DNA from 3 places in the Spirillospora sp. NPDC048824 genome. Region 2 is predicted to be linked to each of the others. Evidence: predicted binding sites of a transcription regulator. Region 2 holds the regulator's gene; each other region holds the start of a gene.
The links. Region 2 encodes HrcA, which represses chaperone genes, less so after heat shock. Its sites were predicted from a motif close to TTGGCACTCTCNNNNNGAGAGTGCCAA; they were not measured.

Region 1 (10,490 bases), on a different contig from region 2:
GATGAGACCGGCCACCCGGCTCCAGATGCCGTGCTCCGACTCGTACGCCTCCGGCTCCAGGTACTTGACGTCGTAGCGGGGGATCAGCGGCCAGAACAGCCACCGTCCGCAGATGACGAGCAGCGCCGGCAGGAGGGTCGTCATCGCGGCGAGGGCGGTCAGGACGCCCGCGGCGGCCACGGGACCCATGCCCGCGGTGGAGTTCATCTCGGCGAGCAGCAGGCACAGCAGGCCGACCGCGACGGTGGCGGCGGACGCGATGATGGCGGGTCCGGCGCGGTGCAGCGCGTAGGCCATGGCCTCGTGCCGGTCCTCGTGGCGGTGCAGTTCCTCCCGATAACGGGCGACGAGCAGCAGTGCGTAGTCGGTGGCGACGCCGAAGACGAGGACGGTCAGGATTCCGGCGCTCTGGCCGTTGACGGTGAGGTCCCCGTACTTGGCCAGCAGATACACCAGTGATTGGGCCAGCCCGAGGGCGAAGAGGGCGCTCAGCACCGGCACGAACCAGAGCATCGGGCTGCGGTAGATGATGAGCAGAAGGACGATGACGACGGAGCCCGCGGCCATGAGCAGGAACCCGTCGATGGTCTCGAAGACCTCGAACTGGTCGGCGCCGCTTCCGGCGGGGCCGGTGACGTGCGAGGCCAGCCCGGGAGGTCCGCGCTCGGCGAGTTCACGCGCCCCGTCGACGGCGCCGGTCAGGTCCTCGTCCGTGAGGGGCACGAGGGTCTGCAGCGCTTTCCCGTCCTCGGACGGGATCGGGCCCTGTACCTTCTGTGCGCCGGGCAGGTTCTGCAATGCGGAGACGTCCGAGGCGGCCTTCGCGCGGTCCTCGGCGGTGATTCCCCCGGCGCGTTCGTAGACGACGACCGCGAGCATCGTCTCGTCCTTGCGGAACTGTTCTTCCAGTTCGACGACCTGGGTCGATTCGGCTCCGGCGGGGAGCCAGGACGCCGCGTCGTTCTCCTCGACGTCGCCGAGCTTGCCGGCCAGGGGGCCGAGGGCGACGAGCAGGACGACCCACAGGGCCAGGACTGCCCACTTGGTGCGCCTGCCGGCGATCAGTCCGGCCAGACGGTGCGCCCACGTTCTGGGGGGAGCCGGGCTCTGTGTGCTCATGGTTCCTCTCCTGTGCACTTTCCGAAAAGAGAGCCGGCCTGCCGGTCGACCCTCATCCCCTAGATCGTCGTCGGATGGCACCGCCGGCGCCTCCGGCGTGAGATTGGACCTGGGCTACGTCGTCTGGGGCACGTGCCGCCACCGCGGCTACCACCTGAGATGTAGTCCGCACCATGGCCAGGAGGAAATAACCGGAGGGTATCCCCGATTATCTCCGGTGCGGTACTTCCAGTGCGACCGCCACCGAGGATGTGCAGGACATGCGGCTGCCCGGGCATGGCGAAAGCCGGGAGATCCGCCGGCCGCACCAGAGGGGCGGCGGATCTCCCGGCTTGCAGTGCGCGGGGCCCGGAGGAGCTCCGAAAGGCGTCAGGCGACCTTTTCGGAGGACGAGGAGGAGGACGACGCCGTACCGGAGGACGAGGAGGAGTCGCTACCAGAGGACGAGGAGGAAGACGACGAAGACTTCTCCGACTTCTCCGACTTGGAGGAGTCGGACGACGACGAGTCGCCGTTCGAGGCGGAGCCGTTGGACGAGACGCCCGCGGTCGAGGTCTTGCCGGAACCGCGGCTGTCGGTGCGGTAGAAGCCCGACCCCTTGAAGATGATCCCCGCCGCCGAGAAGACCTTGCGCAGCCTGCCCTGGCAAGCCGGGCATTCGGTCAGCGCGTCGTCGCTGAACTTCTGCACGACCTCCAGAGGCTCGGCGCACTCGGTGCAAACGTACTGATACGTCGGCACGGTTCCTCCTCGCTGACTCAGCCCGGCTCAACCCGGGCTGGCACTCACTGTGAACGACTGCTAATGCTACCCGGTAGCGGAAACAGGATTCGCCCCTGGTCTGTTCCTGACCGGCCTGGTCTGCTTCTGACCGGTCAGATGCCCTTCTCACCGAACCAGCCGGCCAGCCTGCCCTTCCGGCTGACCGCGCGCAGACGGCGTTCCGTGGCCTCACGCACGGCGTCGGTGGTCACGACCAGGAGGGTGTCACCCGCTTGCAGAGGCGTGGTGGGTTCCGGGACGAAGCTGGACCCGTTCCGCACGATGAGCGTGACGGACGCGCCGGGCGGCAGCCGCAGCTCGAAGATCTCCACGCCGTTCAGCATCGAGTCCGCCGGGATCCGGACCTCCAGCAGGTCGGCGTGCAATTCCTCCAGCGGCGCCGCCTCCACGTCCAGTTCCCGGGTCTGCTCGTCGCTCTCCAGCCGGCACCAGCGCGCCGCCAGCGGCAGTGTGGGCCCCTGGAGCAGAGTGAAGACCACCACGATGGTGAAGACGATCGAGAAGATCCGGCCGGACGACTCGACCCCCTGCGCCATCGGGATGGTGGCGAGCACGATCGGGACGGCGCCGCGCAGCCCGGCCCAGGACGCGAACATCTTCTCGCCCCACGACATCTTGAACCCGATCGTGGACAGCACGATCGACACGGGACGCGCGATCAGCAGCAGCACGAACCCGATCAGCAGCGCGGGCACGATCTGGCCGGGCAGTTCGCCGGGGGAGGCCAGCAGGCCCAGCATCACGAACACCCCGATCTGGGCCAGCCAGGCGATGCCCTCGGCGAAGCCGCGGGTGGCGGGCCGGTGCGGGAGCCGGGCGTTGCCGAGGACGACACCGGCGACGTAAACGGCGAGGAACCCGCTGGCGTGCAGCAGCGACGCGACGGCGTAGGCGCCGATGGCCAGCGACAGCACCGCGATCGGGTAGAGGCCGGAGGCGGGCAGCGCGAGGCGGCGCAGCCCCTGCGCACCGAGCCAGGCGATGCCGATGCCGATGAGGGCGCCGGCGGCCAGCTCGTACACCATCAGGCCGAACAGCTCGCCGAGGTGGGGTGCGCTGGTGTGGGTGCTGAGCGCGATCACGATGATCACGACGGGCGCGTCGTTGAAGCCGGACTCGGCCTCCAGCAGCCCGGACAGCCGGGACGGCAGCGGTAGCCGCCGCAGCACGGAGAACACGGCGGCCGCGTCGGTCGGGGCGAGCACGGCGCCGAGCAGGAACGCCGGCCGCCAGTCCATGTCGACCAGCCACATCGCGGACAGCGCCACCACGACGATGCTGATCAGCGTGCCGATCGTGGACACCGCGATGGCGGCGGGCACCGAGGGCCGCACGTGCCGCCAGCTGGTGGTGACACCGCCCTCGGCGAGGATCAGGACGAGCGCGGCGAAGCCGAGCGTATGAGCCAGCTCGACGTCGTCGAAGTTGATGTGGAGGGGGCCGGACTCGCCGATGAAAAGGCCGAGGCCCATGTACGCCAGGAGGGACGGCAGGCCGGCCCGATGGGACAGCCTGACCGCGACGATGGCGCTGAGTACGAGCGTGGCCCCGAGGAGTAGCCAGATGTCGAGATGCACATCCCACCCTTCGGGGTCGTCAAAGTTGATCGTTTAGGAATCCTACAGATTCACGGGCCGATCGCATATTTGCGGTTGAGGGATGGCATGCCGGGGATCCCCGTTATCGCCGTCTGACGTGCGGGTTCACACCGTTGACCACATTCTGCACCTCGCGTCCCTCGACGGCCGCGGTGACGTTGTCGCGCACGGCCGCCACGAGGTTCAACTGTGACTGCACGGACGTCCCGGCCGCGTGCGGAGACACCAGCACGTCCTCGTGGGTGCGGAGCGGATGGTCCGCTCCAAGGGGCTCCTCGTCGAACACGTCCAGGGCCGCGCCCGCCAGCCGTCCCGACTCCAAGGCCGCGACGATGGCGTCGTCCGGCACGATGCCCCCGCGCGCCACGTTCACCAGCAGCGCGTCGTCCGGCAGCAGGGCGAGACGTTCGGGACCGATCAGCCCGCGGGTCTCGTCCGTCAGCGGCAGGGCGAGGACGACGATGTCGGACGTGGCCAGCAGGTCGTCCAGCTCCCTGAACCTGGCCGCGGCCTCTGGACGAGGACGCCTCGTCCAGTAGGAGACGGCGCAGCCGAGCGCCGCGAACAGCCGCGCCGCCTCGGCGCCGATCGCGCCGAATCCGACGATGCCTACGCGCTGGGTGTGGATCTCGCGGGGCCGCCGGGCGACCACCTCCATCTGCGGCCACCCGCCCGCGCGGACGCCCCGGTCGGCCCAGGCGAGATGGCGGCACAGCGCGAACGACGCACCCACCGCCCACTCGGCGACCCCGCGCGCGTTGAAGCCCGCCGCGTTCGCCGCGGGCACGTCCGCGGCGGTGAGCGCGGCGATGTCGATGCTGTCCGTCCCGACGGCGGGCATCTGGACGAACGCCAGGCGCGGCGCGGCCCGTACGGCTTCGGCGTCCATGGCCAGCCGTCCGCTGAAGTCGGCGATCACGATGTCGGCGCCGGGAAGCGCGGACAGCATCGCGGCGCGCTCCCTGGCCTGCGGGAACATCACCTCCGCGGCGTCCCCGAGCGGTTCGAACAGCCGCCGGACGACGTGCTGGTCGATCGGGGGCAGGGACAGGATCCGCCACGGCGCCGTCATCTGGAACCTCCCGTTCCTCCCCCGCCCGACCGCTACCGCGATCTTGCCTTCCTCACTCTAATGAGCCCCGCGGACGACCCGCCCGGCCCGGGTCGCCGGCCCGCTCGTCAGCCGAGGCGGACGAGGCCCTGCGACGGCGTCACGGCCGCGCGGACGCGCTGGTCGTGCGGTTCGGCCGGCACGGTCTGCAGAAGCTCCTGGTCGTACAGCAGCGCCACGGTCAGGATCGCCGGGCCGACCCGGGCGAGCGCCCGGTCGTAAGACCCGCCGCCGCGGCCGAGGCGCATCCCGGTGCGGTCGGCGGCGAGCGCCGGGACGAGAACGACGTCAGCGCTGGCCACCGCGCCGGGCCCGCGGGGCGGCTCGGACGGCTCCGGGCATCCGCCCGGCCCTGGGACGAGCGAGTCGGGGCCCTCATAGGACGCCCAGTCGAGATCGCCGTCCGGGAGCAGCCGGGGGAGCAGCACGTAGGTGCCGCGCTTCCACAGCGCGAACAGCAGCCCGCGGGTGTCCGGTTCGGTGCCGATCGAGACGTACGCCGCGACGGTCCCCGCCATCTCGACCTCGGGGACCGGCAGCAGCGCGTCCCGGATCGATCTCCCGGCCGCCGCGCGGGCTTCGGGCGGCATCGCCGCACGTCTGCCGATCAGTTCGGCTCGTAGGTCGCTCTTCGAAACGATGTCCTGCACGCTGCCGTCCTCGTGGGTGGCTAGGGTCATTACATGGCCGACACTGCACCTGTGCTCAAGGCGGTCGTCCCGGCGGCCGGTCTCGGTACCCGATTCTTGCCCGCCACCAAGGCGACTCCCAAGGAAATGCTGCCCATCGTCGACAAACCTGCGATCCAGTACGTCGTCGAGGAGGCGGTGGACGCGGGTCTCAGCGACGTCCTGATGGTCACCGGCCGCAGCAAGCGGTCCATCGAGGACCACTTCGACCGGGCGTACGAGCTGGAGGAGGCACTGCGCGCCAAGGGCGACGACGAGCGCCTCAACGCCGTCCATGCGTCCAGTGACCTGGCCATCATGCATTATGTGCGGCAGGGCGAGCCACGCGGGCTCGGGCACGCGGTGCACTGCGCCCGCCAGCACGTCGGCCACGAGCCCTTCGCGGTGCTGCTCGGCGACGACATGATCGACGCGCGCGACAACCTGCTGCGGCGCATGATCGAAGTGCGGGGGCGGTACGGCGGCAGCGTGGTCGCGCTGATGGAGGTCGAGCCCGACCAGGTCTCCTCGTACGGGTGCGCGGCCATCGAGGCGACCGGCGAGGACGACGTCGTCCGGATCTCCGACCTCGTCGAGAAGCCCTCCGCCGAGGAGGCGCCGAGCAACTGGATCATCATCGGCCGGTACGTCTGCGACCCCGCGGTGTTCGACGTCCTGGAGAAGACCCCGCCGGGACGCGGCGGCGAGATCCAGCTGACCGACGCCCTGCGCACCCTCGCCGACACGCCCGCCGACCAGGGCGGCGGCGTCTACGGGGTCAAGTTCCGGGGACGCCGCTACGACACGGGCAACAAGCTCGAATACCTGCGGACGGTCGTCCAGTTCGCCTCGGAACGCCCCGACCTGGCGCCGGAGTTCATCCCGTGGCTGCGTGAGTTCGTGCGCGAGTACGACGCGTCCGGCGGCGTGGGCGGCTCCGGGGACTCGTGACGACACGTCACACTGGGGCCGTGGGCATGAGATCGGTCGATGAGCATCTGACGGACATCCTCGGCAGCGTCGCGGCGCTGCCGCCGCTCGACCTGGCGCTGCTGGAGGCGCAGGGGACGGTGCTCGCCGAGCCCGTGTCCGCGCCCGTCCCGCTGCCGCCGTTCGACAACTCCGCGATGGACGGCTACGCGGTCGTCGCCGCCGACATCGCGGCGGCCACCGAGTCCGCCCCGGTCACGCTGCCCGTCGTCGGGGACATCGTCGCGGGCGACACCGGCGTGTCGGCGATCAGACCCGGCCTGACCGCCCGGATCATGACGGGCGCGCCGCTGCCGGCCGGCGCCGACGCCGTGATCCCCGTCGAGTGGACGGACGGCGGCAACGCCACCGTCCGGGTCTCGCGCGCCGCGCCGGCGGGCAACTACATCCGCCGCGCGGGCGAGGACGTCGTCGCCGGGCAGGTCGTCGTGGACGCGGGCACGCGCCTCGGCGCCCCGCAGATCGGCATGATCGCCGCGGTGGGACGCTCCCGGGTGACGGTGCGGCCGAGGCCCCGTGTCGTGGTCGTGGCCACCGGGGACGAGCTCCGCGAGCCGGGCTCCCCGCTCGGGCACGGCCAGATCTGGGAGTCCAACAGCTACATGCTCACCGCCGCCGTCGTCGAGGCGGGCGGGGTGGGCTTCCGGCAGGCCACCGTGGTGGACGAGCCCGCCAAGGTGCTGGAGATGTTCGAAGACCAGCTCGTCCGCGCCGATGCCATCGTCACCACCGGCGGCGTCTCCATGGGCACCAAGGACGTGGTCAAGGAAGTACTTTCCGGCACGGGCACTGTGGGCTTCCACAAGGTGCGCATGCGTCCCGGGAAGCCTCAAGGGTTCGGCCTCCTTGAGGACACGCCGGTCTTCACCCTCCCCGGCAACCCGGTAAGCGCGTACGTGTCGTTCCAGGTGTTCGTACGTCCCGCCCTGCGCGCCATGCAAGGACTGGAACCCGACCCGCTGCCCACGGTGAGCGCCGTCCTGGCCGAAGACGTCAAGTCACCCGCCGGGCTCCGCCACTTCCTGCGCGGCGGGCTGTCGTTCCACCGCGGCTCCTACTCCGTCACGGCGGCCGAAGTGCAGGGCTCGCACCAGCTCGGCTCGCTCGCGTCCGCGAACGCGCTCATCGTTCTGCCGGAGGATGCCGAAGCGCTCCCCGCCGGATCCCACGTCGACGTCATGAGGTTGCCGTCTTGAGTGCCACAGGCCCCGAATTCACCCACCTGGACGACGCGGGCGCGGCACGCATGGTCGACGTGTCGGCCAAGGACGTCTCGGCCCGTACCGCGACCGCCACGGGCCTCGTCCACCTCTCGGCCGAGTGCGTCGCCCTGCTGCGCGCGGGCGACATCCCCAAGGGCGACGCCCTGTCCGTCGCCCGCATCGCGGGGATCATGGGGGCCAAGCGCGTCCCCGACCTCGTCCCGCTGTGCCACCCGATCGCGCTCCACGGAGTCACCGTCGACCTGGAGATCCGGGACGAGGGCGTCGCGATCACCGTCGTCACCCGCACCGCCGACCGCACCGGCGTGGAGATGGAGGCGCTGACGTCCGTCAGCGTCGCCGCGCTCGCACTGGTCGACATGGTCAAGGCCGTCGACCCCGCCGCCGTGATCACCGACGTGCGGGTCGAGGAGAAGACCGGCGGCAAGACGGGCGTGTGGCGCCGATGATCAGGGCGATGGCGGTCACCGTGTCGAACCGGGCCGCCGCGGGCGTCTACGCGGACAGATCCGGCCCCGTCCTCGCCGAGATGCTGGCGGAACTCGGCTGCCAGGTGGACGGCCCGGTCGTCATCCCGGACGGGGAACCGGTCGCCGATACCCTCCGGGACGCGGTCGCCACCGGCTACGACGTCGTCGTCACCTCCGGCGGGACCGGCCTCACCCCGACCGACCAGACCCCCGAGATGACCCGGCAGATCATCGAATGGGAGATACCGGGCATCGCGGAGGCCATCCGGCTGGAAGGCCGCGACAAGGTCCCCGCCGCGATCCTGTCCCGCGGGCTCGCCGGCGTCGCGGGCGGCACCCTCATCGTCAACCTGCCGGGCTCGACGGGCGGCGTCCGCGACGGCATGACCGTCCTCGGCCGGGTCCTCACCCACGCGCTCGACCAGATCAAGGGTGGCGACCACCCCCGCCCCGGCGCCGGTTAGGAGCGGCGACCTCCACGCCGCCCGGATGGCGAAGCACCGCCGCCCGCCTGTGAAAACGGCCCCGGAACGGCCCGGGTGACCGTTTCTCGGCGACAATTGATGGCGTCCGGACGTCCGACCAGGGAATCATGGAGCCGTGGAACGTTTGCGGGGATGGCCTGCCACCCTGACCGAGGGTCCTGTCGGGCTGCGCCCGCTCCGGCACCGCGACGCCGCCGTCTGGCGTGAACTGCGGGTCCGCAACGCCGACTGGCTCCGCCCCTGGGAGCCCACCAACCCCGAGACACCGCTGTTCCGCAGCGGCCTCGGCCCGTACCTCAGCATGGTCCACACCATGCGCCGCGAGGCCCGCCAAGGCCTCGCCCTGCCCTGGGTCGTCACCCACGAGGGCGAGTTCGCCGGGCAGCTCACCATCGGCGCGGTCGTCTGGGGCTCGGCCCGTTCCGCCCAGATCGGCTACTGGGTCGACAAGCAGGTCGCCGGCCGCGGCGTCATTCCCACCGCGGTCGCCCTGGCCGTCGACCACTGTTTCTTCACCGTCGGCCTCCACCGCCTGGAGGCGAATATCCGTCCGGAGAACGCGGCAAGCCGCCGTGTCGTCGAAAAGCTCGGATTCCGGGAAGAGGGAATTCGCCGCCGCCATCTGCACATCGACGGAGCCTGGCGCGACCACATCTGCTACGCCCTGACCGTCGAGGACGTGCCCGGTGGCCTGCGCGCACGCTGGCTGGCCGAGCGCAAACAGGCATTTCCCCGGCGCACTTGAGTCCGCTGTGACTTTCCCGCTGTAAGAATCCTGCGATCGAGAAGCCCAGGCAAACGGAGAGTAACGCCGAGATCGATCTCGCGACACACCGTCCCTTATGCTCGTCAACCTCTGACACCCCCTCGTACCGTGCGGGGCGTGACCCTGCTCCCAATGCACGTTCGCGCGCCGAATGTCGGCTCGCCTGTTGAGCGTGCCCTGGGGCGGTGGGGCCGGTGAGCAGCGCCGTTCTTTATCTCGCCATCGTCGCCGTCTGGGCGATCGTCCTCGTGCCCATGTGGCTGCGCCGCGACATCGAGACGACCGGAATCACCCGGCTCCTCCACAAACGTTCCGAGGAAATTCTCGTCGAAGACGACGAAGAGGTCCCCGAGGAGATCCCGGAGCCCCGGCCCCACCGCCGGACGAGCCGCGCCACCGTCATCGCCCGGCGCCGGCGCCGCACCACGGGCCTCACGGCCCTGCTCCTCACCACCTCGGCCGTCGTCGCGTCCGGCCTCGCGCCCTGGTGGATCACCGCGCCCCCGACCGCCCTCCTGGCGGGCCACCTGGCGCTCCTCCGCGTCGCCGTCGGCATGGACACCGCCCGCCGCCAGGCCGCCGCACACGCCCGCGCCCTCGCCCTCGCCAAGGCCCGCGAGGCCCGCCGCGCCGCCGAAACGGCCGAACCGGCCGAGGTCATCGAGCTCCTCACCCCCGAGGAGGTCTTCGACCAATACGCCGACGACCGCCGCGCCGTCGGCGAATAACCGGTGCGCGAACACCCCCGGATGTTTGCTAGCCTTACGGAGTCCTCGGGGCTGTGGCGCAGTCCGGTAGCGCACCTCGTTCGCATCGAGGGGGTCAGGGGTTCAAATCCCCTCAGCTCCACCAAGGATTCGCAGGTCAGGGGCCTGATCGGAGCAATGTCCGATCAGGCCCCTGATCGTTTGTCGTCGAAATGTCATCAAGACCAACCGGCACCAGATGACACACCCCGGCAAAACAGGTCTCACCTCTCCGCGACTCCCGTAGCTCCGGCGCAGCTTGGACTGCCCGTGCCCTGCCGGCAGGTCGCGCGACGACGAGTCAGCGTGCGGTCTCAGCGGCGAACTGCGCCGGCGCCGCAACTTCGATATCCGGCACCGACGCCTGACCGCCGCATCGCGGGGGCGGTTCCGACAGGTTTTCCCGCCGCTACGACAAAGCAGGTCTTACGAGCCGGACGCCGATACCGCGTGGGTGGACCGGGCAAGGACGTCCGCGGGGCCACTGGACGGGACGTGGGTGGCGAACTGCCACAGGCGTTCACCCGAGAA
Region 2 (10,490 bases):
TGGTACGGGTCGCCGAACGGCCATCCGGTCCGCCCGACGACGATCGGCGCGTGGCGCAGGACCGCCGCGTCCTTGGCGGGCGTCCGGACGCGGGTGCCCCCGAGGGTCACGCGGCGGGCGGCCGGGGCGCTGCCCTCGGCGAACCGCAGCGTCACCTCATGCGCGCCTTCCCGGACGTGCCCGAGACCGAAGCTCCGGGCCACCGGTTCGGACGACGGGACGACGGCGTCGGTCACATGGCGTCCGTCCACCGCGATCGACACGACGGCGGACTCGGCGCCCTCGCGGGCCCAGGAGACACCCGGCGCGGACGCGGCGAAGGAGATCACGGCCTCCCCGTCCCGGTCCGCGGTGAACGTCACCGACCGGGCGGGACCACCGCGCTCGACCGTGATCGTGCCCGGCTGTGCGGCGGCGGCGGGGGAGACGGCGGCGGTGAGGGGAGCGCCGGCGAGGGCGGCGCCGGTCAAGGCGAGCACGGCATGACGCGCACGGCTTCTCATGATCGGCGAATCTAGACCGGGCGGGTCGCGATCCGGTGACGCCCCGGTCGCCCGTGGATGTCGGGTTCGTTTGCGTCAGGCCCGCGTCCGCAGGGGCCTCCCCAGCGGCGCGAGCGCCGCCGGGGGCCGCAGGGACACGCCGGTGAACCGCTCCGCGGCGGTCCCCGGCGCATCGGGCTCGTAGAGAGTGAGACCCGACGCGGCCAGCCGGGCCGTCCGGCCGCGCCGCACGACCTCGTGCCCGAGCTCGCCCAGCAGCGCGACCACGTCCTCGGCGGGCTCGTCGAACAGGTCGACGCCGTCGAACCGCAGACGCATCTCCGGGTTGCCGCTCCAGCCGGACGGCCGCGTCGCGCAGATCTCCGCGAGCCGCTCCACGCCGTCCTCGTCCCGGCCGGTGGACAGCGCCAGCATCCCGCGCCCGACCCGTACGCTGCGATGTCCCGCCCACCCGCACAGGAACGACGACTTCGGCGGACGGGTGCCGCAGCGCTCGGCGACCGCGGCGAGGGTCGTCCAGGCGTCCGGGGCCTGTGTGGAGAACAGCAGGCTCGCGTCCGGCAGCAGCGCACCGCGCCCCGGCTCCAGCGTGATCATGAAGGGTGCCACCTGGCCGGGGAAGCGCGCCGGATCCGCCTCCCGCAGCGTGACGAGCCCCTCCCAGGTGACGGGCTCGTCCACCGCGAACCAGGTGATGACCGTCTCGACTCCCAGAGCACGGAAGGTCGCGTCGGTCAGCCGCTCCGCGACCACCTCCCGCAGCCCCTCGGCCGTCTCCGAGAGCCTCCGCCGCCACCACGCCGGCTCCGGCCCGGACCCCGTGCCCGTCTGCCAGCGCGTGCCCGCCCCGGCGAACTCCGAACGCCGCTCAGTCCCGGATGCGTCGGCGACCACGTAGTGCCACCCGTCCGGTTCACCGCAAAGCACCACCCGCGCAGGTGCTGCTTTCATTGCATCGCCCTCCTCCTTCGGGCCTGGCGGCCCTCCACCGTCGGGCAATGCGTGCGATCGCCAGCATCGCTCCGAACTCGCCTGGCGGCTCGCTGCGCGATCAGATTCTCGCATGCCCGAAACCGCCTTCGGACGTGATCGCGAGACCCGGGGCCGCCGTGCGGCGGGGCGGTCGCCCGTGTCGTCGCGGCCGGTGACCGGCGCCGCCGCGCCGGGCGGCTCCCGTGGCCGCGGTCGTGCGACACGGCGGGGGTTGCTTTGCCTGGGCGCAGATGTCTGTACGGTCGGACGGGTACCGTGCCGATCAACCGACCTGACGACCTCCCGGAGGTAGCGTGACCCACCCCGAGCAGGTTCTGCGTTCCCCGAAGGAGCGGGAGACGGTGAACGGCGCCGTCCGCGCGCTGCGGTCCGCCGCCCCGTCGGGCTGGGAGCGGCTCGATTTCGAGTTCCGCGCGACGGTCGGCATCGACAGCGCCTCGTTCGAGGTCGAGGGGCCGGACGGCGAGCGCCGCCAGGCGATGCCCCCGGGGCAGGCCGTGGGGAAGATGGACGAGCTCCGCCGCGTCATGTACCGGCGCGGCAAGGGCGCCTGGTTCACCGCGCGGCTGCAGATCGAACGTTCGGGCCATTTCAGCGCCGAGTTCGACTACGACGGCGAACCCGACTTCAACCCGCCCCTCACCTCGTCCGCCTACGCCCTGGACCTGGACCGGTTTCCCCGCAGCGAGGAGCACATCCCCGACTGGCTCCGTGACAGGCTCCGCGAGGACTCGGCGGACTGAGCAGGGGGTTGGGCCGGGCAGACTGGGAGGGTGCCTTCCACACTGCCCGATGGTGATCCCGTGCCCGCCGACGGGGCGTTGCCCGGTGGTGCCCTGGAGGGGTTGGGGACGCGGCCGTTCGCGTTCTATGTGCACGTGCCGTTCTGCGTGACGCGGTGCGGTTACTGCGACTTCAACACGTACACGGCGACGGAGCTCGGGCCGGGCGCCGGCCGCGATTCCTACGCCGACACCGCCATCGGTGAGGTTCGCATGGCCCGGCGGGTGCTGGGCGACGTGGATCTGCCCGTTGAGACGGTGTTCGTGGGCGGTGGTACACCGACCTTGCTGCCGGCGGACGATCTGGGGCGCGTCCTGGAAGTGATCGACGCCGAGTTCGGGCTTGCGCCGGGCGCGGAGGTCACCACGGAGGCGAATCCCGAATCCGTGGACGAGGCGTATGTGGCCCGGCTGCGGGACGTCGGGTTCACCCGGATCTCCTACGGCATGCAGAGCGCGCGCGAGCAGGTGCTGGCCGTTCTGGAACGCAGCCATACGCCGGGGCGCGTCCCGCAGGTCGTGGAGTGGACGCGTAAGGCGGGGTTCGAGCACGTCAATCTCGACCTCATCTACGGGACGCCGGGGGAGACCCACGACGACTGGAGAGCCTCGCTGGAGGCGGCCCTGGCCGCGGAACCCGACCACGTGTCGGCGTACGCGCTCATCGTCGAGGAGGGCACACGGCTGGCGGCGCAGGTGAGGCGGGGAGAGCTGACCGCGCCCGACGACGACGCCATGGCCGACCGCTACCTGATCGCCGACGAGATGCTGGGCGCGCACGGCCTGCACTGGTACGAGATCTCCAACTGGGCCGCCGACCCCGGCGCCGCCTGCCGGCACAACATGCTCTATTGGACGGGCGCGGACTGGTGGGGCGTCGGACCCGGCGCGCACAGCCACGTCGGCGGAACCCGGTGGTGGAACGTCAAGCATCCCGCCGCGTACGCCGCACGTCTCGCGGAGGGGACCACCCCGGCGCACGCCAGGGAGGTCCTGGGCGGGGACGACCGGCGCATCGAGCGGATCATGCTCGAACTGCGGCTCGCCCAGGGCTGCCCCGCCGGGCTGCTGGACGGCGGGGCCGTCCGGCGGGCCATCGGCGACGGGCTGGTCGAAGCCGCGCCGTACGAGGAGGGCCGCGTGGTGCTCACCCTGCGCGGACGCCTTCTGGCGGACGCGGTCGTCCGCGATCTGACCTGATTCAGGGGGCCGTGACGAAGTCGATGAGTTCCTCGACGCGGCCCAGCAGGGCGGGTTCCAGGTCCGTGTAGCTGCTGACCGAGCCCAGGATCCGCTTCCAGGCCGCGCCCGTGTCGTCACCCCAGCCGAGTTCGGCGACGACGCCGTCCTTCCAGGGGATGCCGCGGGGGATGCGCGGCCAGGCCCGGATGCCGACGGACGCGGGCTTGACCGCCTCCCAGATGTCGATGAACGGATGTCCGGTGACCAGGACGTGCGGGGAGGAGATCCGGGCGGCGATCCGGGATTCCTTGGAGCCCTCCACGAGATGGTCGACGAGGACCCCGAGGCGGCGCTCCTCGTCCGGGCCGAACTCCTCGACGATGGCGGGCAGGTCGTCCACGCCTTCGAGGTACTCCACGACGACGCCCTCGACCCGCAGGTCGTGCCCCCAGATCTTCTCGACCAGCTCGGCGTCGTGGACGCCCTCCACGTAGATGCGGCTCTCCTGCGCCACCTGGGCCCGCAGGCCCCCGACGGCGATCGAGCCGGACGCGGAACGCGCGGGCCCCCTGGGCGCGGCCTCGGGCCGCACGAGCGTCACGGGTTCGCCGTCGATGAGGAAGCCCGACTTCTCCAGCGGGAACACGCGCCGCTTGCCGAACCGGTCTTCGAGGGTGACGCCGAACTTGTCGCAGCCGACGACGGCGCCGCAGAAGCCGCTGCCGGGGTCCTCGGCGACCAGGCCGGGCTCCGCCGGGACCTCGGGGATCCGGCCCTTGCGGGGCCTGCGCCAGTCGCCTGCCAGCACGTCGTTTCCATATTTCTTACTCCGCACGGGTCCGCACATTAACCCGGTCGGACGCCCGCGCGCCGTCGTCCCTCGTCCCTCGGCGTGGCGGCGCCGTCCGATACGGGTAGGATCGCGCAGCCGTACGGGGGGTGTGCTCGGGCACTCCAGAGCGCCCCCGCGGGTCGTACACTTGGCACTCGGGAGTTATGAGTGCCAGCAACGCGGGGGCGGACGATCGGGGGCCCATGGACGGGGACGAAGGAGGTGACACGGTGCTGGACGACCGGAAACTCGCGGTCCTGCGCGCCATAGTCGAGGACTATGTCTCCACCAATGAGCCGGTGGGGTCCAAGGCGCTCGTGGACCGGCACAACCTCGGCGTGTCCTCCGCCACCATCCGCAACGACATGGCGGTGCTGGAGGAGCAGGGGTACATCGCCCAGCCGCACACCAGCGCCGGGCGCGTCCCCACCGACAAGGGCTACCGGCTGTTCGTCGACCGGCTGTCCACGATCAAGCCGCTGTCGGTCGCCGAGCGCCGCGCGATCGAGACGTTCCTGTCCGGCGCCTACGACCTCGACGACGTCGTCGGCCGGACGGTGCGGCTGCTCGCGCAGCTCACCCGGCAGGTCGCCGTCGTGCAGTACCCGTCGCTGACCCGCTCGTCGGTGCGGCACGTCGAACTGGTGCCCGTCGCCGAGGGCCGGCTGCTGCTCGTCCTGATCACGAACACCGGGCGGGTGGAGCAGCGGGTCATCGAGACCAGCGGCACCGTCTCCGAGGAATCGATCGGGCACCTGCGGGCGTTGCTCAACACGTGCCTGGACGGGCTCGGCCTCGGCGACGTCCCGACCGCGGTGGCGGACCTGCCCGAGAAGGTGGTCCAGGCGGACCGGCCGCTCGCGGCGGCGGTGCTGTCGGTGCTCCTGGAGACGCTCGTCGAAAAGCATGAAGAGAAGATCGTCTTCGCCGGTGCGGCCAACCTCGCCGCCGTGGACTTCTCGCCCAGCCTGCGGGAGGTTCTCGTCGCGCTCGAGGAGCAGGTCATCCTGATGCGGCTGCTCGGCGAGACCGGCGATTCCTCTACAGTTACGGTGCGGATCGGCACCGAGAACCCCGACCTGGGGCTCCGATCGACTTCGGTCGTCGCCGCCGACTACGGCGTGGGCGACCTCACACTGGCCCGGCTGGGTGTGCTCGGGCCTACACGCATGGATTACCCCAGCACGATGGGAGCGGTACGGGCAGTGGCACGCTACGTGGGACAGATCCTGGCGGGGTCGTAAGTGGCCAACGACTACTACGCGACCCTGGGCGTCCGGCGGGACGCCAGCGCCGACGAGGTCAAGAAGGCCTACCGCCGGCTCGCACGGGAACTCCACCCGGACGTCAACCCGGATCCGGAGACCCAGGACAGGTTCAAAGAGATCACCCAGGCGTACGAGGTGCTCTCCGACCCGAAGAAGCGCGAGATGTACGACCTCGGCGCGGACCCGTTCGCGTCCGCGTCCGCGGGCGGCGCCGGGGGATTCGGCGGCGCCGGGTTCCCGTTCAGCGACATCATGGACGCCTTCTTCGGCACGGCGGCCTCCCGGGGCCCGAGGTCGCGGGCGCGGCGCGGCCGCAACGCGACGCTGCGGGTGGAGCTCGACCTGAGCGAGACGGCGTTCGGCACGACCCGCGAGCTGTCCATCGACACCGCGGTCGCCTGCACGGCCTGCGAGGGGTCGGGCTGCGCGCCCGGCACCCACCCGGACACGTGTGAGACGTGCCACGGGCGCGGCGAGGTGCAGCAGGTGCAGCGCTCGTTCCTCGGCCAGGTCATGACGGCCCGGCCGTGCCCGGCGTGCGGCGGGTTCGGCTCGGTGATCCGCAACCCGTGCACGGAGTGCTCGGGCGACGGACGGGTCCGCACCCGGCGCACCGTCAAGGTCAAGATCCCGGCCGGTGTGGAGAACGGCATCCACATCCAGCTCGCCGGCGAGGGCGAGGTCGGTCCCGGCGGCGGCCCGCCCGGCGACCTGTTCCTGGAGATCGTGGAGAAGCCGCACCCGATCTTCGAGCGGGAGGGCGACGACCTGCACTGCACGGTCGAGATCCCGATGACGGCGGCTGCGCTCGGCACCAGCGTCACCATCGAGACCCTGGACGCCGCCGAGAGCGTCGACATCAAGCCCGGCACGCAGTCGGGGCAGGTCATCACGCTCTACAACCGGGGTGTGCGGCACCTGAACGAGAGCGGCCGCGGCGACCTGATGATCCACGTGAACGTGGAGACGCCGAACCGGCTCGACGAGGAGCAGGAGGAGCTGCTGCGGCAGCTCGCGGTGCTGCGCGGCGAGGAGCGTCCGCCCGGCAAGTTCGCGCCGGGGCAGCGCGGCATGTTCTCGCGGCTCAAGGACGTCTTCAACCAGCACTGAAGAGCAGTGGCGGCGGCCTACGACGAGGGCCGCCGCGGCGATCCGGAGCATGGCGGGTCAGGGGAGCACAGATGAGCGAAGCCCCTCACGGAGTGCGCGCGTGAGCCCGCCGGTCTTTCTTGCCGGGACGGACGCGCTGGAGCGGGGCAGCGTCGTCCTGGACGGCCCCGAGGGGCGGCACGCCGCCGCCGTGCGGCGGCTGCGGCCCGGTGAGCGCGTCGACCTGACCGACGGCGAAGGGCTGCTGGCCGAATGCGTCGTCACCGCCGCGGACCGCGCGTCCCTCATGCTGGACGTGCTGGCCCGGCACCGGCAGCCGCCGCCGTCGCCCCGCATCGTGGCCGTCCAGGCGCTTCCGAAGGGCGACCGGGGCGAACTGGCGGTCGAGACGATGACCGAGGCCGGGGTCGACGAGATCGTCCCGTGGTCGGCGGCCCGCTGCGTCACGCAGTGGCGCCCCGAACGCCGGGAGAAGGCCCTCGGACGCTGGCGCGGCGCCGCCCGCGAGGCGGGCAAGCAGGCCAGGCGCAGCCGGCTGCCCGAGGTCGCCGGGCTCGCGTCCACCGGTGACGTCGCCGCGCGGATCGCCGCGGCGTCCCTGGCCGTCGTCCTGCACGAGGACGCCGGTGCGCGGCTCAGCGCCGTGGAACTGCCCGCGGAGGGCGAGATCGTCCTGGTGGTGGGGCCCGAAGGCGGCATCACCGAGGAGGAACTGGAGCGGTTCGCCGCGGCCGGCGGGCGCCCGGTCCGCCTCGGCCCGACCGTGCTGCGCACGTCGACGGCCGGAGTCGCGGCCGCCGCCGTGCTGCTGGCGGCCACCGGCCGCTGGTAGGACGACCCGCGGGGTCAGGGGGCGCCGGCCGCTGCCCCGGCGCCCTGATCGGTGCTCTTGGCCGGTTCGCTCGTCGACGGCGACGTCGGCGCGTCGGAGGGCTTGTCCGGTTCGGGCGAGGTGGACGTCGGCGGCGACGGCGTCGTGGTCGGCTGCTGCGACGGGGTCGAGTCCGGGCACGGCGTGACCGAGGGGGTGGCGGCGGGCTCCGCACCGGGCGACGCGGTGACCGTCGGGGGGGTGGGCGGCCGGGGGATGCTGCAGGCCGACAGCCCCGGCGAGGCGGCCGACGTGGGGGTCTGCGAGGAGCTCGGGGCGTCGGTCGCGGTGCCGCCCGGCGACGCCGGGCCGGGGAACTGCGGGTTGCCCTGGGCGCCGGCGTGGTCGCCGGAGGTGTTGTTCTTCCCCTCGCCGGAGGGCCCGTTGCTGCCGACCGACTGCTGGATGAGGTCGATGGTCTGCGGCGCGGTCACGCCGAGCCCGGCGACCGCCACGGCGGCGGCCACGGCGAGGACGGGACGCGCCCAGTTGACGGTGAACCGGTCGAACCCGAAGCGCGCGGGGGCGAATCGTCCGAGACCGAACCGCCGGCCGGAGCCGTCGGCTATGCGGGCCCGGATGCGTTCCAGGCCGTCGCCTGCGGGGTTGACCGAGTCCGCCTCCGCGTTCAGGGCACGGCGGAGGATCTCCCCGTGCTCGTCGTGGGGGTCGGTGGTCATGAGAACTGCTCCAGGACGTTGCGTAGCGAGGTCATTCCGCGCGCCGTGTGGCTCTTCACGGCCCCGCGGGAGATGCCCATCGCGTTGGCGATCTCCGCTTCGGACAGATCGGCGTAGTAACGGAGGACGAGTGCCTCCCGCTGGCGTGCGGGAAGCCGGGACAGCGCGTCGATGACCGCCGAGCGTTCCAGTTCTCCGATGGCCCCGGCCTCCGCGCTCGGCGCGTCGGGCAGGCCCTTCGGGGCGTACTTCTCGACGACGGCGCGGTGCCGGAGCACCGATCGCGACCGGTTGACCACCGACTGGCGCAGGTACGACAGGGCCTTGTCCGGGTCGCGCAGCCGGCGCCACCCGCCGTGCATCGCGACGAACGCGTCCTGGACGACCTCTTCGGCCGTTCCCGCGTCCCGGACGAGCATGGCGGCGAGTCTTACCAGCGAGCGGTAGTTGGCGCTGTAGAGCGCGGTCACCGCCTGGTCGGCATCCCAGGCGACGGCCACCGCCCCCGCCGTGCCCCTGGCCACGAGGGTCTCGGTCACGTCAGTTGGACGCGTGCCCTCGTCGTTCGGTTTACGAAAGGGCATGTCCTGGTTTGCCTCGGTCACCTATCCGCCGCCTTTGCCGTCCCCCGGCCGCTCATTCGTACGGTCGTCTTCGGAACGACGTGGATCGGGCGTGCCCGGCCCGGTCCGGGCGCGTCGCAATGCCTTGCGAACCGGGGGGTACGCCCTGAGCTGACAACCCTAACCAGTAGGCGGTCGGAATGCCGACCGGAATGGAAGGTCGATCGGCGAAAACCCTATCGAGCACCGGACGCGGCAGGCCATGCACGCATCTGGTCCCGATAGGATTCCGGGGCGGTCGCGGGCCGCCGCCGAGGGGAGAGGGATGACCGACTGCCTGTTCTGCAAGATCGTTTCCGGGGACGTGCCGACCAAGATCGTCCGGGAGTCGGCGGGTGCGGTGGCGTTCCGCGACATCAACCCTCAGGCGCCCACGCATGTGCTGGTGATCCCGAGGGCGCACCACCCGACCGTCGGCGAACTCGCCGCCGCGGACGCCGGGCTGCTCGCCGAACTGGTGCGCGAGGCCCACCAGGTCGCGGTGGACGAGGGCATCGCCGAGGCCGGCTACCGGGTCGTGTTCAACACCGGCGCGCAGGCCGGGCAGACCGTGTTCCACGTGCACGCGCACGTGCTCGGCGGCCGTGGCCTCAACTGGCCGCCCGGCTGACCGTTCCCCCGGGCCGCACCGGGCGCCCGGCACCCCCGGCGAAAACCATCCGCGTCCTGCCGGGGGCGGCCAGTACGATGGAACCCGTACATCTGGACACCCGGAGCAGACAGAAGGCAGGTCGGAGAGGCCGCAAGGCCGGCTGATGGTCGAATCAACTCACACGGGGTCGACTCGCACGGGGCGCGACGACCGGACGGGCTCGCACTCCCAGATCAAGATCGTGGTGCCGGACGACCATTCGATGGTGAGCCTGCTGGGCTCCCGGGACGAGCTGCTCCACGCGATAGAGCAGGCGTTCGGCGACGGCATCGACATCCACGTCCGCGGCAACGAGATCACCGTGACGGGCCAGGAGGGCGAGACCGGCCTGGTCTCCCGGCTCTTCACCGAGATGCTCGAGCTGCTGAAGGGCGGCACGCAGCTCACCCCCGACGCCGTCGAGCGCAGCCTGGCGATGCTGCGCGGCGAGAGCGACGCGCGCCCCGCCGAGGTCCTGACGCTGGACGTGCTGTCCAGCCGGGGCCGGACGATCCGCCCCAAGACGCTGAACCAGCGGCGCTACGTCGACGCGATCGACAGGCACACGATCGTGTTCGGCATCGGCCCCGCCGGCACCGGCAAGACGTACCTGGCGATGGCGAAGGCCGTCCGCGCGCTGCAGGACAAGAAGGTCAACCGGATCATCCTGACGCGCCCCGCCGTGGAGGCGGGGGAGCGGCTCGGGTTCCTGCCCGGCACGCTCTACGAGAAGATCGACCCGTACCTGCGGCCGCTGTACGACGCGCTGCACGACATGGTCGACCCCGACTCGATCCCCCGCCTGATGGCGGCGGGCACCATCGAGGTGGCCCCCCTGGCGTACATGAGGGGCCGCACCCTGAACGACTCGTTCATCATTCTGGACGAGGCGCAGAACACCTCGCCCGAGCAGATGAAGATGTTCCTCACCCGGCTCGGGTTCGGGTCGAAGGTCGTGGTGACCGGGGACGTCACCCAGGTCGACCTGCCGTCCGGGCATCTGAGCGGGCTGCGC
Region 3 (10,490 bases), on a different contig from region 2:
TGTCGTGGACGCGGACGAGGCGCTCGGAGTCGGCGCGGCGAAGTATCCGAGCCTCCTCCAGGAAACGGTTGCGCACGTCCAGATCGTCGATCAGGCTGCCAGACAGGACTTTTATCGCTACCTGGGACTCCAGGGCGTCGTCTTGCCCCAGCCACACAGAGGCGAACGCCCCCGAACCCAGGACGCGGTCGATCCGGTAACGGCCTACTGATGGTGGGAAAGACACACCCGTATCATCCCAACAACGGGGTGAGTGCGCGAACGAGCAATGAGGCGGCATGGCATTCGACGAGAGGACCGAGGAGCTGGCGGTCAAGGCCGCGCAGGGTGACCAGAGCGCCCTCAACGAGCTCCTCCGCAAGATCGAGCCGGACGTCCTGCGGCACAGTTCCCGATTCCTGCCCTGCCGGCAGGACGCCGAGGAGGCATGCCAGGACGCACTGCTGCAGGTGGCGCGGAACATCCACCGCTTCGAGGGGCGGTCGAGGTTCAGCACCTGGCTGCACGTCGTCGTCTCCAACTCCGCCCGTTCCACCTACCGGTCGCTGAAGCGGCGCTCGGTGGAGCAGGCGGGGGAGCTTCCGCAGCAGCGCCCCGACCCGCGCCGTACCAGCGTCATCGCGGGCTCCCGGGTCGACATCCTGGACGCCATGGAGGACCTGGAGGCTCGCAAGCCCGACCTCATCCAGGCCCTCGTCCTGCGGGACGTCTCCCAGCTGGAGTACGCGGAGATCGCCGAGCAGCTGGGCCTTCCGCTCGGCACCGTCAAGTCCCGCATCCACGAGGCGCGCAAGCAGGTCAGGCAGACACTGGGCGAGTCCTACACCTGACCGCCGCCGGCCGGGCCCGTGACGCGCGGCCGTGACGTGCGGCCCTTGACGCGCAGCGGGGCGGCAAGGGTGCGGGCGCGTGGAGACGGCACCGTCAAACGTCGGTAATCGGCGGGCAACGGTGCCCTCATGACCAGGGCCGCCGCCCCGGTGCGTGGGACACCATGCCGTGCATGTCATCAGGCCCGGACCCCCGTCACGACCGCCCGATCTTCGTTCTCGGGTGTCCCCGCTCGGGGACGACGCTGCTGCAGCTGATGCTGCACTCGCACGCCCGCATCGCGATCCCGGCGGAGACGAAGTTCCTCATCCCCGCCTATACGGAGCGGTGCGAGTTCGGTGACCTCAGGGAAAGGGCGAACAGACGGGCGCTGGCGGAGTGGATCACGGCCGGGAAGGCCACCAAGTTCCACGCGCTCGGCCTCGACGCCGGTGACGTCGTCGACGAGATCGTCGCCGGGCCGCCGACGCTGGGCTCGGCGATCGGCATCGTGTTCCGCGCGTACGCCCGCCGGCACGGCAAGCCGCGCTGGGGCGACAAGCGCCCGAGCTACTTCCGGCACGCCGGCACGCTGCTGCGGATGTTCCCGGACGCGCAGTTCGTCCACCTCGTCCGGGACGGCCGCGACTGTGTCGCCTCGCTGATGGAGATGCCCTGGTACGACAGGGACGTCCACCACGCCGTGTCCGTGTGGCGGGAGGCGATCGACCGGGGACGCCGGCTGGCCGAGCGCCTCGGCCCGGACGCCTACTACGAGATGCAGTACGAGCGGCTCGTCACCGACCCCGCCGACGAGCTGACCCGGCTCTGCGGGTTCCTCGGCGAGGACTTCGACCCGGCGATGACGCGCCCCGAGGGCCTGGCCCAGCGGACCGTCTCACCCCGCAAGAAGTGGCATGGACGGACGCACGACTCCGTCACGACCAGCCGCATCGGCTCGTGGGCGGAACGCCTCGACCCCTGGGAGATCAGCCTGGCGGAGGCCGCGTTCGGCGAACGGCTCGCCGAGTACGGCTACGAGCCCAGCGGACTGCCGAAACCGCCCGCGTCCCAGCTCGCCCGCTTCACCAGGACCAGTGCCCACCGCCGCATCGCGCAGCGCAAGGCCGCCCTGCGCGAACGCTGGAAGCAGCACCACGAACCGAACCCGGTCGAATGCCTCCTCGCGGCGGAAAGCACCGTCACCTCCACCATGTGACCTGCGCCGCCACCCCGGCCGTCACGACCGGCCGGCCGTCACGACCGGCCGGCCGTGGCGGCCGGGAACGTGCGGCGTCAGTCGAGGGCGGCGAGCTGGTCGGCGAACCAGCGTTGCGGAGTGAGGGCCGTCGCGGCGGCGGTGAGGCGGGCGCAGCGTTCGGCGCGCTCGGCCCGCGGCATCAGCAGGGCCTTGTGGAGCGTCTCGGCGGTCTGCGACACGTCGTACGGGTTGACCATCAGCGCGTCCTCGGAGAGCTCGGCCGCCGCGCCCGCCTCCCTGGACAGCACTAGCGCGCAGCCGCGCTCCGACAGGACGGGCCCCTCCTTCGCGACGAGGTTCATCCCGTCCCTGATCGGGTTGACGAGGAGGACGTCGGCCAGGCCGTAGGCGGCGAGGGAACGGGGATAGTCGTCGTTCACCTGCAGGATCAGCGGATCCCAGTCCGCCGTGCCGAACTCGTCGGTGATCTGCTTCGCCGTCCGCTCGACGGCCGCGGTGTACTCCCGGTACTCGGGCAGGTCATAGCGGGACGGATACGCGAACGCGAGGTGCACCACACGTCCGCGCCACTCGGGATGGTTGACGAGCAGCTCGCGGTAGGCGGCGAGACCACGCACGATGTTCTTGGACAACTCCGTCCGGTCGATCCGCACGATGAGCTGGCGGTCGCCCACCTGTTCACGCAGCGCGCGCGCCCGTTCCACGACATCCTGTTCGGCGGCGCGTTGGCGCAACGCCGTCCCGTCGACGCCGAGACCATGGACGCCTACATGCGTGACGTGTCCTGAACAGGTGACGGTACGGGCGGCACGGTCGACACGGGCCCCCGGCAGCAGTTCGCAGCAGTCGAGGAAGGCGGAGGCCCACCGCTCGGTGAGGAACCCGGCGTGGTCCGCTCCGAGGATGCCCAGAAGGATCTGCGAGCCGATGTCGTCCGGAAGCAGGCTGTAGTACTCCGGCGGCGCCCAAGGCGTGTGCGAGAAGTGGACGATTCTCAGGTCGGGACGCCGGTCGCGGAGCATCCGGGGAGCCAGCGACAGGTGGTAGTCCTGGATCGCAGCCTTCGCGCCCTGCGCGGCGTCCCGTGCGAGGGCGTCGGCGAACGCCGCGTTGTACGCCTCATAGGACTGCCAGTCGCGGCGGGCACGGGCATCGAAATGCGGGCTGCGCGGTGTGTCGTACAGAAGGTGGTGGACGAACCACAGCGTCGAGTTGGCCACGGCGTTGTACGCGCGGTGGAACGTGGCCTCGGGGATGTCGAGCATCCGTACGGCGGCGCCCCCGGTCTCGTACCCGGCCAGGTCGATGCGGCCGTCCGGGGAGCGGCGGGCGGCCGTCCGGTCGGCCTCGCCCAGGCTCGCGCACACCCACAGCACGTCCGCCGCCTCGGACGCCGCCTCGGACGCCGCCTCGGACGCCGTCTCGGTGGCGGACGGGCTGAGCGGTCCGGGGTCGCGCGGGGCTCCCGTGACGGCGGCGAGGCCCGACACCAGCCCGCCACCCCCGCGCCGCATGGTGAGCGCGCCGTCCTCGGACGACGAGAACGACACCGGGCCCCGGTTCGATGCCACCAGCACTTGGCTCATACCGGCAGGGTCTCAGTTGGGACCGAGGCGCTTCAAAGTGACCCACGTGGTTCACGCCACTGCCGAATCCGCCTGGATTAGGGCAAAGTGCGACGGGTAGTCGACTCGGATGAGCAGGGCCGAGACGACCAAGACCGTGCTCGTCGCCGGTGCGGCGAACCTCATCCTCGCGATCGCGAAGCTGATCGCCGGCGCCCTGGCCGGGTCCAGCGCGATGCTCGCGGAGGGCGCGCACTCGGTGGGGGACACCCTCAACCAGGGCTTCCTCCTCGCGTCCCTGGGGCGCAGCGAACGTCCGCCCGACCGGCGCCACCCGTTCGGATACGGCAACGAGCGGTACGTCTGGTCGCTGCTGGCCGCGTTCGGGATCTTCGTGGCCGGAGCCGGATTCTCCATCTCCTACGGCATCCTGACCATGATGGGCCGCGGCGGCACCGGCACGAGCGTGTGGCTGGCCTACGCCGTCCTCGGCCTCGCGGCCGTGCTGGAGGGGACGTCCTGGATACGCGCGGTCTACCAGGCGCGCCAGGAGACCCGCGAAAACGGCCGCGGGCTCGTCGAGCACGTCCGCCGGTCACCCGATCTGACGTTCAAGGCGGCGCTGTTCGAGGACAGCACGGCGATGATCGGCCTCGTGCTCGCCGCCGCGGGCCTCACCCTCCGCGAGATCACCGGTTCGGACGTCTGGGACGGCCTCGCCTCCGTCCTCATCGGCCTGCTGCTCGTCGTGCTCGCGTTCGGGATCGGCCGCGAGAGCACGGTGCTGCTCATCGGGCGGGCCGCCGACCCCGCCGCACAGCGCGAGATCCGCTCGGAGATCCTCGGCGCCCGCGGCGTGACCGGTGTGGACGAACTGCTCACCATGCACTTCGGTCCCGAGCAGATCCTCGTCGCCGCCAAGGTCAACTTCTCCGACGACATCAGCGCCGACGAGGCCGAGGACGTCGCCGGGGAGATCGACCGCAGGCTCAGGGAGCGGCTTCCGGCCGTCCGGCACGTGTTCCTCGACCCCACGCAGCGCACCGTCCGCCGCGGAGAACCGGCGTGATCAAGAGCGCATCCGGGTAGCGTCTCAGCCAGTGGACCTACCCGTCTGGCATCCGGTCAGATCATGTAAAGTCGACGCATACGCGTTCAAAGCGCGCTCGCTTTCACAACTGAATACAGCTCATCCAGAGGGGTGGAGGGACCGGCCCTGCGAAGCCCCGGCAACCACCCGGCTGAGGCGCACTCGCGATCCTGCGAGGCCGGCCGGGAGATGGTGCCAACTCCGGCCTGCGACCAAGGTGGCGCAGGGAAGATGGGGAGAAAGGCCTCGCCCTCATGGCACTCACGCCTGCCACTGACCTCGGACCCGCTACCGGCCTCGTCTGCCGCGAATGCGGCTCCACACGCGACCTCGGCCCGTTCTACGCCTGCGAGGAGTGTTTCGGCCCCCTGGAGATCGCCTACGACTTCGGGGGCGTCACCCGTGCGGCCATCGAGTCCGGGCCCCGCAACATCTGGCGGTACCGCGGGCTGCTGCCCGTCCCGTCCACCGTGGCCGACACGCCCAACACCGAGCCCGGCCTGACGCGCCTCGTCCGCGCCGACAACCTCGCCGAGAGCCTCGGCCTGCAGAGCCTGTGGGTGAAGGACGACAGCGGCAACCCGACCCATTCGTTCAAGGACCGCGTCGTGGCCGTGGCCCTCGCCGCCGCCCGTGAACTGGGCTTCAAAGTGCTGGCCTGCCCGTCCACCGGCAATCTCGCGAACGCCGTCGCCGCCGCCGCGGCCCGCGCCGGGATCCGCAGCGCCGTGTTCGTCCCGTCCGACCTGGAATCCCAGAAGATCATCACGACGGCGGTGTACGGCGGGACGTTCGTGACCGTCGACGGCAACTACGACGACGTCAACCGGCTCGCCTCCGAGATCGCCGGCGAGCAGGACGACTGGGCGTTCGTGAACGTCAACGTCCGGCCGTACTACGCCGAGGGCTCCAAGACCCTCGGCTACGAGATCGCCGAGCAGCTCGGCTGGCGGCTGCCCGACCAGATCGTCGTCCCGGTCGCGTCCGGCTCCCAGCTCACGAAGATCGACAAGGCGTTCCAGGAGCTGATCAAGCTCGGCCTCGTCGAGGACAAGCCCTACCGCGTCTTCGGCGCCCAGGCCGCCGGCTGCGACCCGGTCGCCGCCGCGTTCAAGGCCGGGCACGACGTCGTCCGCCCGGTGAAGCCCGACACGATCGCCAAGTCCCTCGCCATCGGCAACCCCGCCGACGGCCCGTACGTCCTGGACGTCGCCCGCCGCACCAACGGCGCCGTCGAGGACGTCACCGACGAGCAGGTCGTCGAGGGCATCCGGCTGCTCGCCCGCACCGAGGGCATCTTCGGCGAGACCGCGGGCGGCGTCACCGTCGCGACCCTCCGCAAACTCGTCGACGCCGGAACGCTCGACCCGTCCGCCGAGACCGTGATCATCAACTCCGGGGACGGCCTGAAGACCCTGGACGCCGTCGCACCCGTCGTCGCCCCGTCCGCCAACATTGCCCCGTCCCTGGACGCGTTCCGCGCCGCAGGCCTGGCCTGAGAGGAGCACCAATGAGCACCGTGTCCGTCCGTATCCCGACGATCCTGCGGACCTACACCGGCGGCGAGGCCGAGGTGAAGGCCGAGGGCGCCACCCTCCGCGCCGTCGTCGCCGACCTGGAGTCCACCTACTCCGGCATCTCCGCCCGCATCCTGGACGACAACGGCAAGATCCGCCGCTTCGTGAACGTCTACGTCGGCGACGAGGACGTCCGCTTCGCCGACGGCCTGGACACCTCCACCCCCGAAGGCGCCCAGATCTCGATCATCCCCGCCGTCGCCGGCGGCTGACGGGGCCGACTCGGTGCCGCCGCCCACGGCGCATTCGTGGGTCGTCGCAGAACCGACTGATCAACTGGCTTCGGCCAGGAGTCTGGCGAGACGCCCGGCCGGGATTCCCGGCCGGGCGTCTCGCCGTGGTGTACGGACGCCCCTACGTGCCGGCATTTCGGGCCTGCCACCTGAACAATCGTGCATTCGGGGACATAATTGCCAAGACAGAAGAATTGCCTAACATTCGGAAATATCATTAGGAGCCCGCGATGAGGATTCGATCCCCTTACGTGAGTATGTGATTCACTGCCGCTATCTTGTGGAGGCCTATCGACGCTCTTTGCTGTCGGATCTTTCCTGGAAGTAGTGATGCGTGGGCGCCCAGAAGGGCGCCGATAGTTCACGCAGGAAGGAATGGCATGAATCGAATCGCGCGAGCTGTGACGGTTACCGGTATCGCGATGGGGGCTACCGTGTTGGCGGCCCCTTCCGCGATGGCCGACATCCACATCTACGTCGTAGACAAGGCGGACATCGGGCACAACGGTCCTACCTATGTCAGCGAAAGTGGACCGGGCAACCTGAACTTCAGCAGTGTCACCGGGTCGCCTCACGCCTCGCCGAAGGTCGGGAACGAGTCGGTCAAGGTCGACGACATCAACACCAGCCTCAAGAACGGCCACGGCAACTCCGTCGTCAACGAGGTCGAGGGCTCGGAGCAGGACGAGGGCGAGGGTGGCGCGGAGGCCGCCGAGCAGGGTGGCGCGGAGGCCGCCGAGCAGGGTGGTGCGGAGCAGGCGTCCGCCGAGGGCGCCCAGCACAACACGCTGGAAGCGCAGGAGGCTCCGCAGGAAGAGGCCGCCCAGCAGGAGGCCGCCCAGCAGGAGGCCGCTCCGCAGCAGCAGGCCGCTCCGCAGCAGGAGGCCGCTCCGCAGCAGCAGGAGGCACAGGAGCAGAGCGCCGAGCGGGCCGCGTCGGACGGCAAGAATGGGCACGACGGCAAGTCCGAGATCGCCCAGTGGGTGAAGAACTCGAACGTCGGGCACAACGGTCCCACCCTCGTCGGCGAGTCCGGCCCGGGCAACCTGAACTTCAGCAGTGTCACCGGGTCGCCTTACGCCTCGCCGAAGGTCGGGAACGAGTCGGTCAAGGTCGACGACATCAACACCAGCCTCAAGGGCGGCAAAGGCAACTCCGTCGTCAACGAGGTCGAGGGTTCGGAGCAGGACGAAATCGCGGATGGCGCCGCCGCCCAGCAGGGCGCCGAGTAGCAGCCTGCCGCGCGCCATGAAGTAGCTCGGATTCACAGGGCGATAAGGCCCCCAGGACGCCTGTCGGGCCGCTCCAGCGAACGCGAGTCTGGAGCGGCCGATGTCTGTCCCCTGGGAAACACTCGCGGTCGACGCCCGTTCTCAGTAGGACGGCAGGGCATGAGCGGGTGTTGTCCCAAAGCGCGTATGCCCACTGCATCGACGGTGATGAGGAGATCATGAACCGGCGCATTGATGCAGCGCTGGGGGCTCCTCCTACCCTCGTCGCGGAACGCCGCGGAACAGGATCGCGGCTTCGCCGCTCCCCCTCGCGCCCGTGTTCGACGATCGTTTCGTGATTACCGACGGATGACCGGACGCGGTGGAGCGCGGCGACACACCGGTGACGATCCCGAACGGGACTCCGGCGCAGGTGGGAACGGGTCGGGGCAGGTAGATGAACCTTCCCCCGGCGTGGATGCGCGGCGCTTGCACTCGGCAGGGTAGAGTGCTAAAAAACGGTTGGCACTCTGCTGTGGAGAGTGACAACTTCACAGTCTGGGTCGGGGCGATGAGGCCTCAGGCCGGCGACGGAATGGCAGTCGTCGGTGGGGGCCGTCCGTCGCGGGCGTCGGCTCGATCCGTCTAAGCCACCTTGTTCCGGGAGGACTGGAGCCTATGGCTGCAAAGATGATCGCGTTCGACGAGGATGCCAGGCGCGGCCTCGAGCGTGGCATGAACCAGCTCGCCGACGCCGTCAAGGTGACCCTTGGTCCCAAGGGCCGCAACGTCGTGCTGGAGAAGAAGTGGGGCGCCCCCACGATCACCAACGACGGTGTGTCGATCGCGAAAGAGATCGAGCTTGAGGACCCGTGGGAGAAGATCGGCGCGGAGCTCGTCAAGGAAGTAGCCAAGAAGACCGACGACGTCGCGGGTGACGGCACCACCACCGCCACCGTGCTGGCCCAGGCGCTGGTGCGCGAGGGCCTGCGGAACGTGGCGGCCGGTGCGAACCCGATGTCGCTGAAGCGCGGCATCGAGTCCGCGGTCGAGCGGGTCAGCGAAGAGCTGTCCAAGCTCGCCAAGGACGTGGAGACCAAGGAGCAGATCGCCTCCACGGCCTCCATCTCCGCCGGCGACCCGCAGATCGGCGAGATGATCGCCGAGGCGATGGACAAGGTCGGCAAGGAAGGCGTCATCACGGTCGAGGAGAGCCAGACCTTCGGTCTGGAGCTCGAACTGACCGAGGGGATGCGCTTCGACAAGGGCTACATCTCGCACTACTTCGTGACCGACCCCGAGCGCATGGAGGCGGTCCTCGAGGACCCGTACATCCTGATCGTTCAGGGCAAGGCGTCGGCGAACAAGGACCTGCTGCCCGTCCTCGAGGGCGTCATGCAGTCCGGCAAGCCGCTGCTGATCATCGCGGAGGACGTCGAGGGCGAGGCCCTGGCCACCCTGGTCGTCAACAAGATCCGCGGGATCTTCAAGTCCGTGGCCGTGAAGGCGCCGGGCTTCGGCGACCGCCGCAAGGCCATGCTGGGCGACATCGCCACGCTGACCGGCGGCCAGGTCATCAGCGAGGACGTGGGTCTCAAGCTGGAGAACACCACGACCGACATGCTGGGCCGCGCCCGCAAGGTCGTCATCACCAAGGACGAGACCACGATCGTGGACGGCGCCGGTGACGCCAACGAGATCGCGGGCCGGGTCAACCAGATCCGCACCGAGATCGACAACACCGACTCCGACTACGACCGCGAGAAGCTCCAGGAGCGCCTGGCCAAGCTCGCCGGCGGTGTCGCCGTGATCAAGGCCGGCGCCGCGACCGAGGTGGAGCTCAAGGAGCGCAAGCACCGCATCGAGGACGCCGTCCGCAACGCCAAGGCCGCGGTCGAGGAGGGCATCGTCCCCGGCGGTGGCGTGGCGCTGCTGCAGGCCGGCACCAACGCGTTCGACAAGCTGGAGCTCACGGGCGACGAGGCCACCGGTGCCAACATCGTCAAGCGCGCTCTGGAGGAGCCGCTGAAGCAGATCGCCGTCAACGCCGGCCTTGAGGGCGGCGTCGTGGTGGAGCGGGTCCGTAACCTCACTCCTGGTGAGGGCCTCAACGCCGCCACCGGCGACTACGTCAACATGTTCGAGTCGGGGATCCTCGACCCGGCCAAGGTGACCCGGTCCGCGCTGCAGAACGCTTCGTCGATCGCCGCGCTGTTCCTCACCACCGAGGCCGTCATCGCGGAGAAGCCCGAGAAGAACCCGGCCCCGGCGGGCGGCATGCCCGACGCCGGCGGCATGGACTTCTGATCGGCGACGTGTAACGACGCGACGTGAGAGGGGCGGCCCTTCGGGCCGTCCCTTTCGTGTGCTCGGTGTCCACAATGGGCTGCCGGCATTTCCCGGTGGGTGGATGCGCTGGCATCATGCGTACCCATGAGTGATCTCTTCAGCTCCCCCGTACTGCGTGTCGATCAGCCGCGCGGCGTCCCGGGCGCCGAATCCCGGTACCGGGTGTTCGACGGCAACGGGACGCTGCTCGCCACCGCGGGAGAGCGTGACATTTCGCGGCTCCGCCGGGCGGCGAGGACCGCCGGCGGAGGCGGGGGCAGCGGCCGGACCGTCCACGTCGAGAGCACGCAGGGTGTGCCGCTGATCTCCGTGCAGGCGCAAAAGGGAACCGGGAGCGGGGATACACACGTGAGCACGGCCGACGGTGCTCTGATCGGCTCACTGCGGAAAATCGGTGAGAAGGCCGGGTACCAGTACATGCTTCTGGACGCGG

Region 1: the regulator HrcA is predicted to act here: its motif matches at 1,898-1,924, upstream of ACGFIS_RS02655 (FmdB family zinc ribbon protein).
Region 3: the regulator HrcA is predicted to act here: its motif matches at 8,231-8,257, upstream of groL (chaperonin GroEL).

Annotation. Positions count from the first base shown of each region.
Region 1 is NZ_JBICUS010000001.1:591,353-601,842, forward strand. It holds gene ACGFIS_RS02650 (MMPL family transporter) at 1-1,119, opposite strand, end outside; gene ACGFIS_RS02655 (FmdB family zinc ribbon protein) at 1,489-1,860, opposite strand; gene ACGFIS_RS02660 (potassium/proton antiporter) at 1,995-3,479, opposite strand; gene ACGFIS_RS02665 (NAD(P)-dependent oxidoreductase) at 3,583-4,572, opposite strand; gene ACGFIS_RS02670 (5-formyltetrahydrofolate cyclo-ligase) at 4,680-5,261, opposite strand; gene galU (UTP--glucose-1-phosphate uridylyltransferase GalU) at 5,295-6,230, shown strand; gene glp (gephyrin-like molybdotransferase Glp) at 6,257-7,465, shown strand; gene moaC (cyclic pyranopterin monophosphate synthase MoaC) at 7,462-7,941, shown strand; gene ACGFIS_RS02690 (molybdenum cofactor biosynthesis protein B) at 7,950-8,426, shown strand; gene ACGFIS_RS02695 (GNAT family N-acetyltransferase) at 8,572-9,192, shown strand; gene ACGFIS_RS02700 (hypothetical protein) at 9,408-9,941, shown strand; tRNA gene ACGFIS_RS02705 (tRNA-Ala) at 9,989-10,065, shown strand; gene ACGFIS_RS02710 (hypothetical protein) at 10,386-10,490, opposite strand, start outside.
Region 2 is NZ_JBICUS010000004.1:363,776-374,265, forward strand. It holds gene ACGFIS_RS10760 (hypothetical protein) at 1-503, opposite strand, end outside; gene ACGFIS_RS10765 (hypothetical protein) at 579-1,454, opposite strand; gene ACGFIS_RS10770 (hypothetical protein) at 1,790-2,239, shown strand; gene hemW (radical SAM family heme chaperone HemW) at 2,270-3,478, shown strand; gene ACGFIS_RS10780 (DUF3097 domain-containing protein) at 3,480-4,295, opposite strand; gene hrcA (heat-inducible transcriptional repressor HrcA) at 4,523-5,536, shown strand; gene dnaJ (molecular chaperone DnaJ) at 5,537-6,670, shown strand; gene ACGFIS_RS10795 (16S rRNA (uracil(1498)-N(3))-methyltransferase) at 6,771-7,502, shown strand; gene ACGFIS_RS10800 (hypothetical protein) at 7,517-8,221, opposite strand; gene ACGFIS_RS10805 (SigE family RNA polymerase sigma factor) at 8,218-8,805, opposite strand; gene ACGFIS_RS10810 (histidine triad nucleotide-binding protein) at 9,110-9,454, shown strand; gene ACGFIS_RS10815 (PhoH family protein) at 9,600-10,490, shown strand, end outside.
Region 3 is NZ_JBICUS010000037.1:19,519-30,008, forward strand. It holds gene ACGFIS_RS36555 (serine/threonine-protein kinase) at 1-280, opposite strand, end outside; gene ACGFIS_RS36560 (RNA polymerase sigma factor) at 279-830, shown strand; gene ACGFIS_RS36565 (sulfotransferase family protein) at 1,004-2,029, shown strand; gene ACGFIS_RS36570 (trehalose-6-phosphate synthase) at 2,107-3,618, opposite strand; gene ACGFIS_RS36575 (cation diffusion facilitator family transporter) at 3,728-4,666, shown strand; SAM riboswitch class I at 4,784-4,925, shown strand; gene thrC (threonine synthase) at 4,942-6,186, shown strand; gene ACGFIS_RS36585 (MoaD/ThiS family protein) at 6,198-6,476, shown strand; gene ACGFIS_RS36590 (hypothetical protein) at 6,953-7,729, shown strand; gene groL (chaperonin GroEL) at 8,387-10,015, shown strand; gene ACGFIS_RS36600 (phospholipid scramblase-related protein) at 10,142-10,490, shown strand, end outside.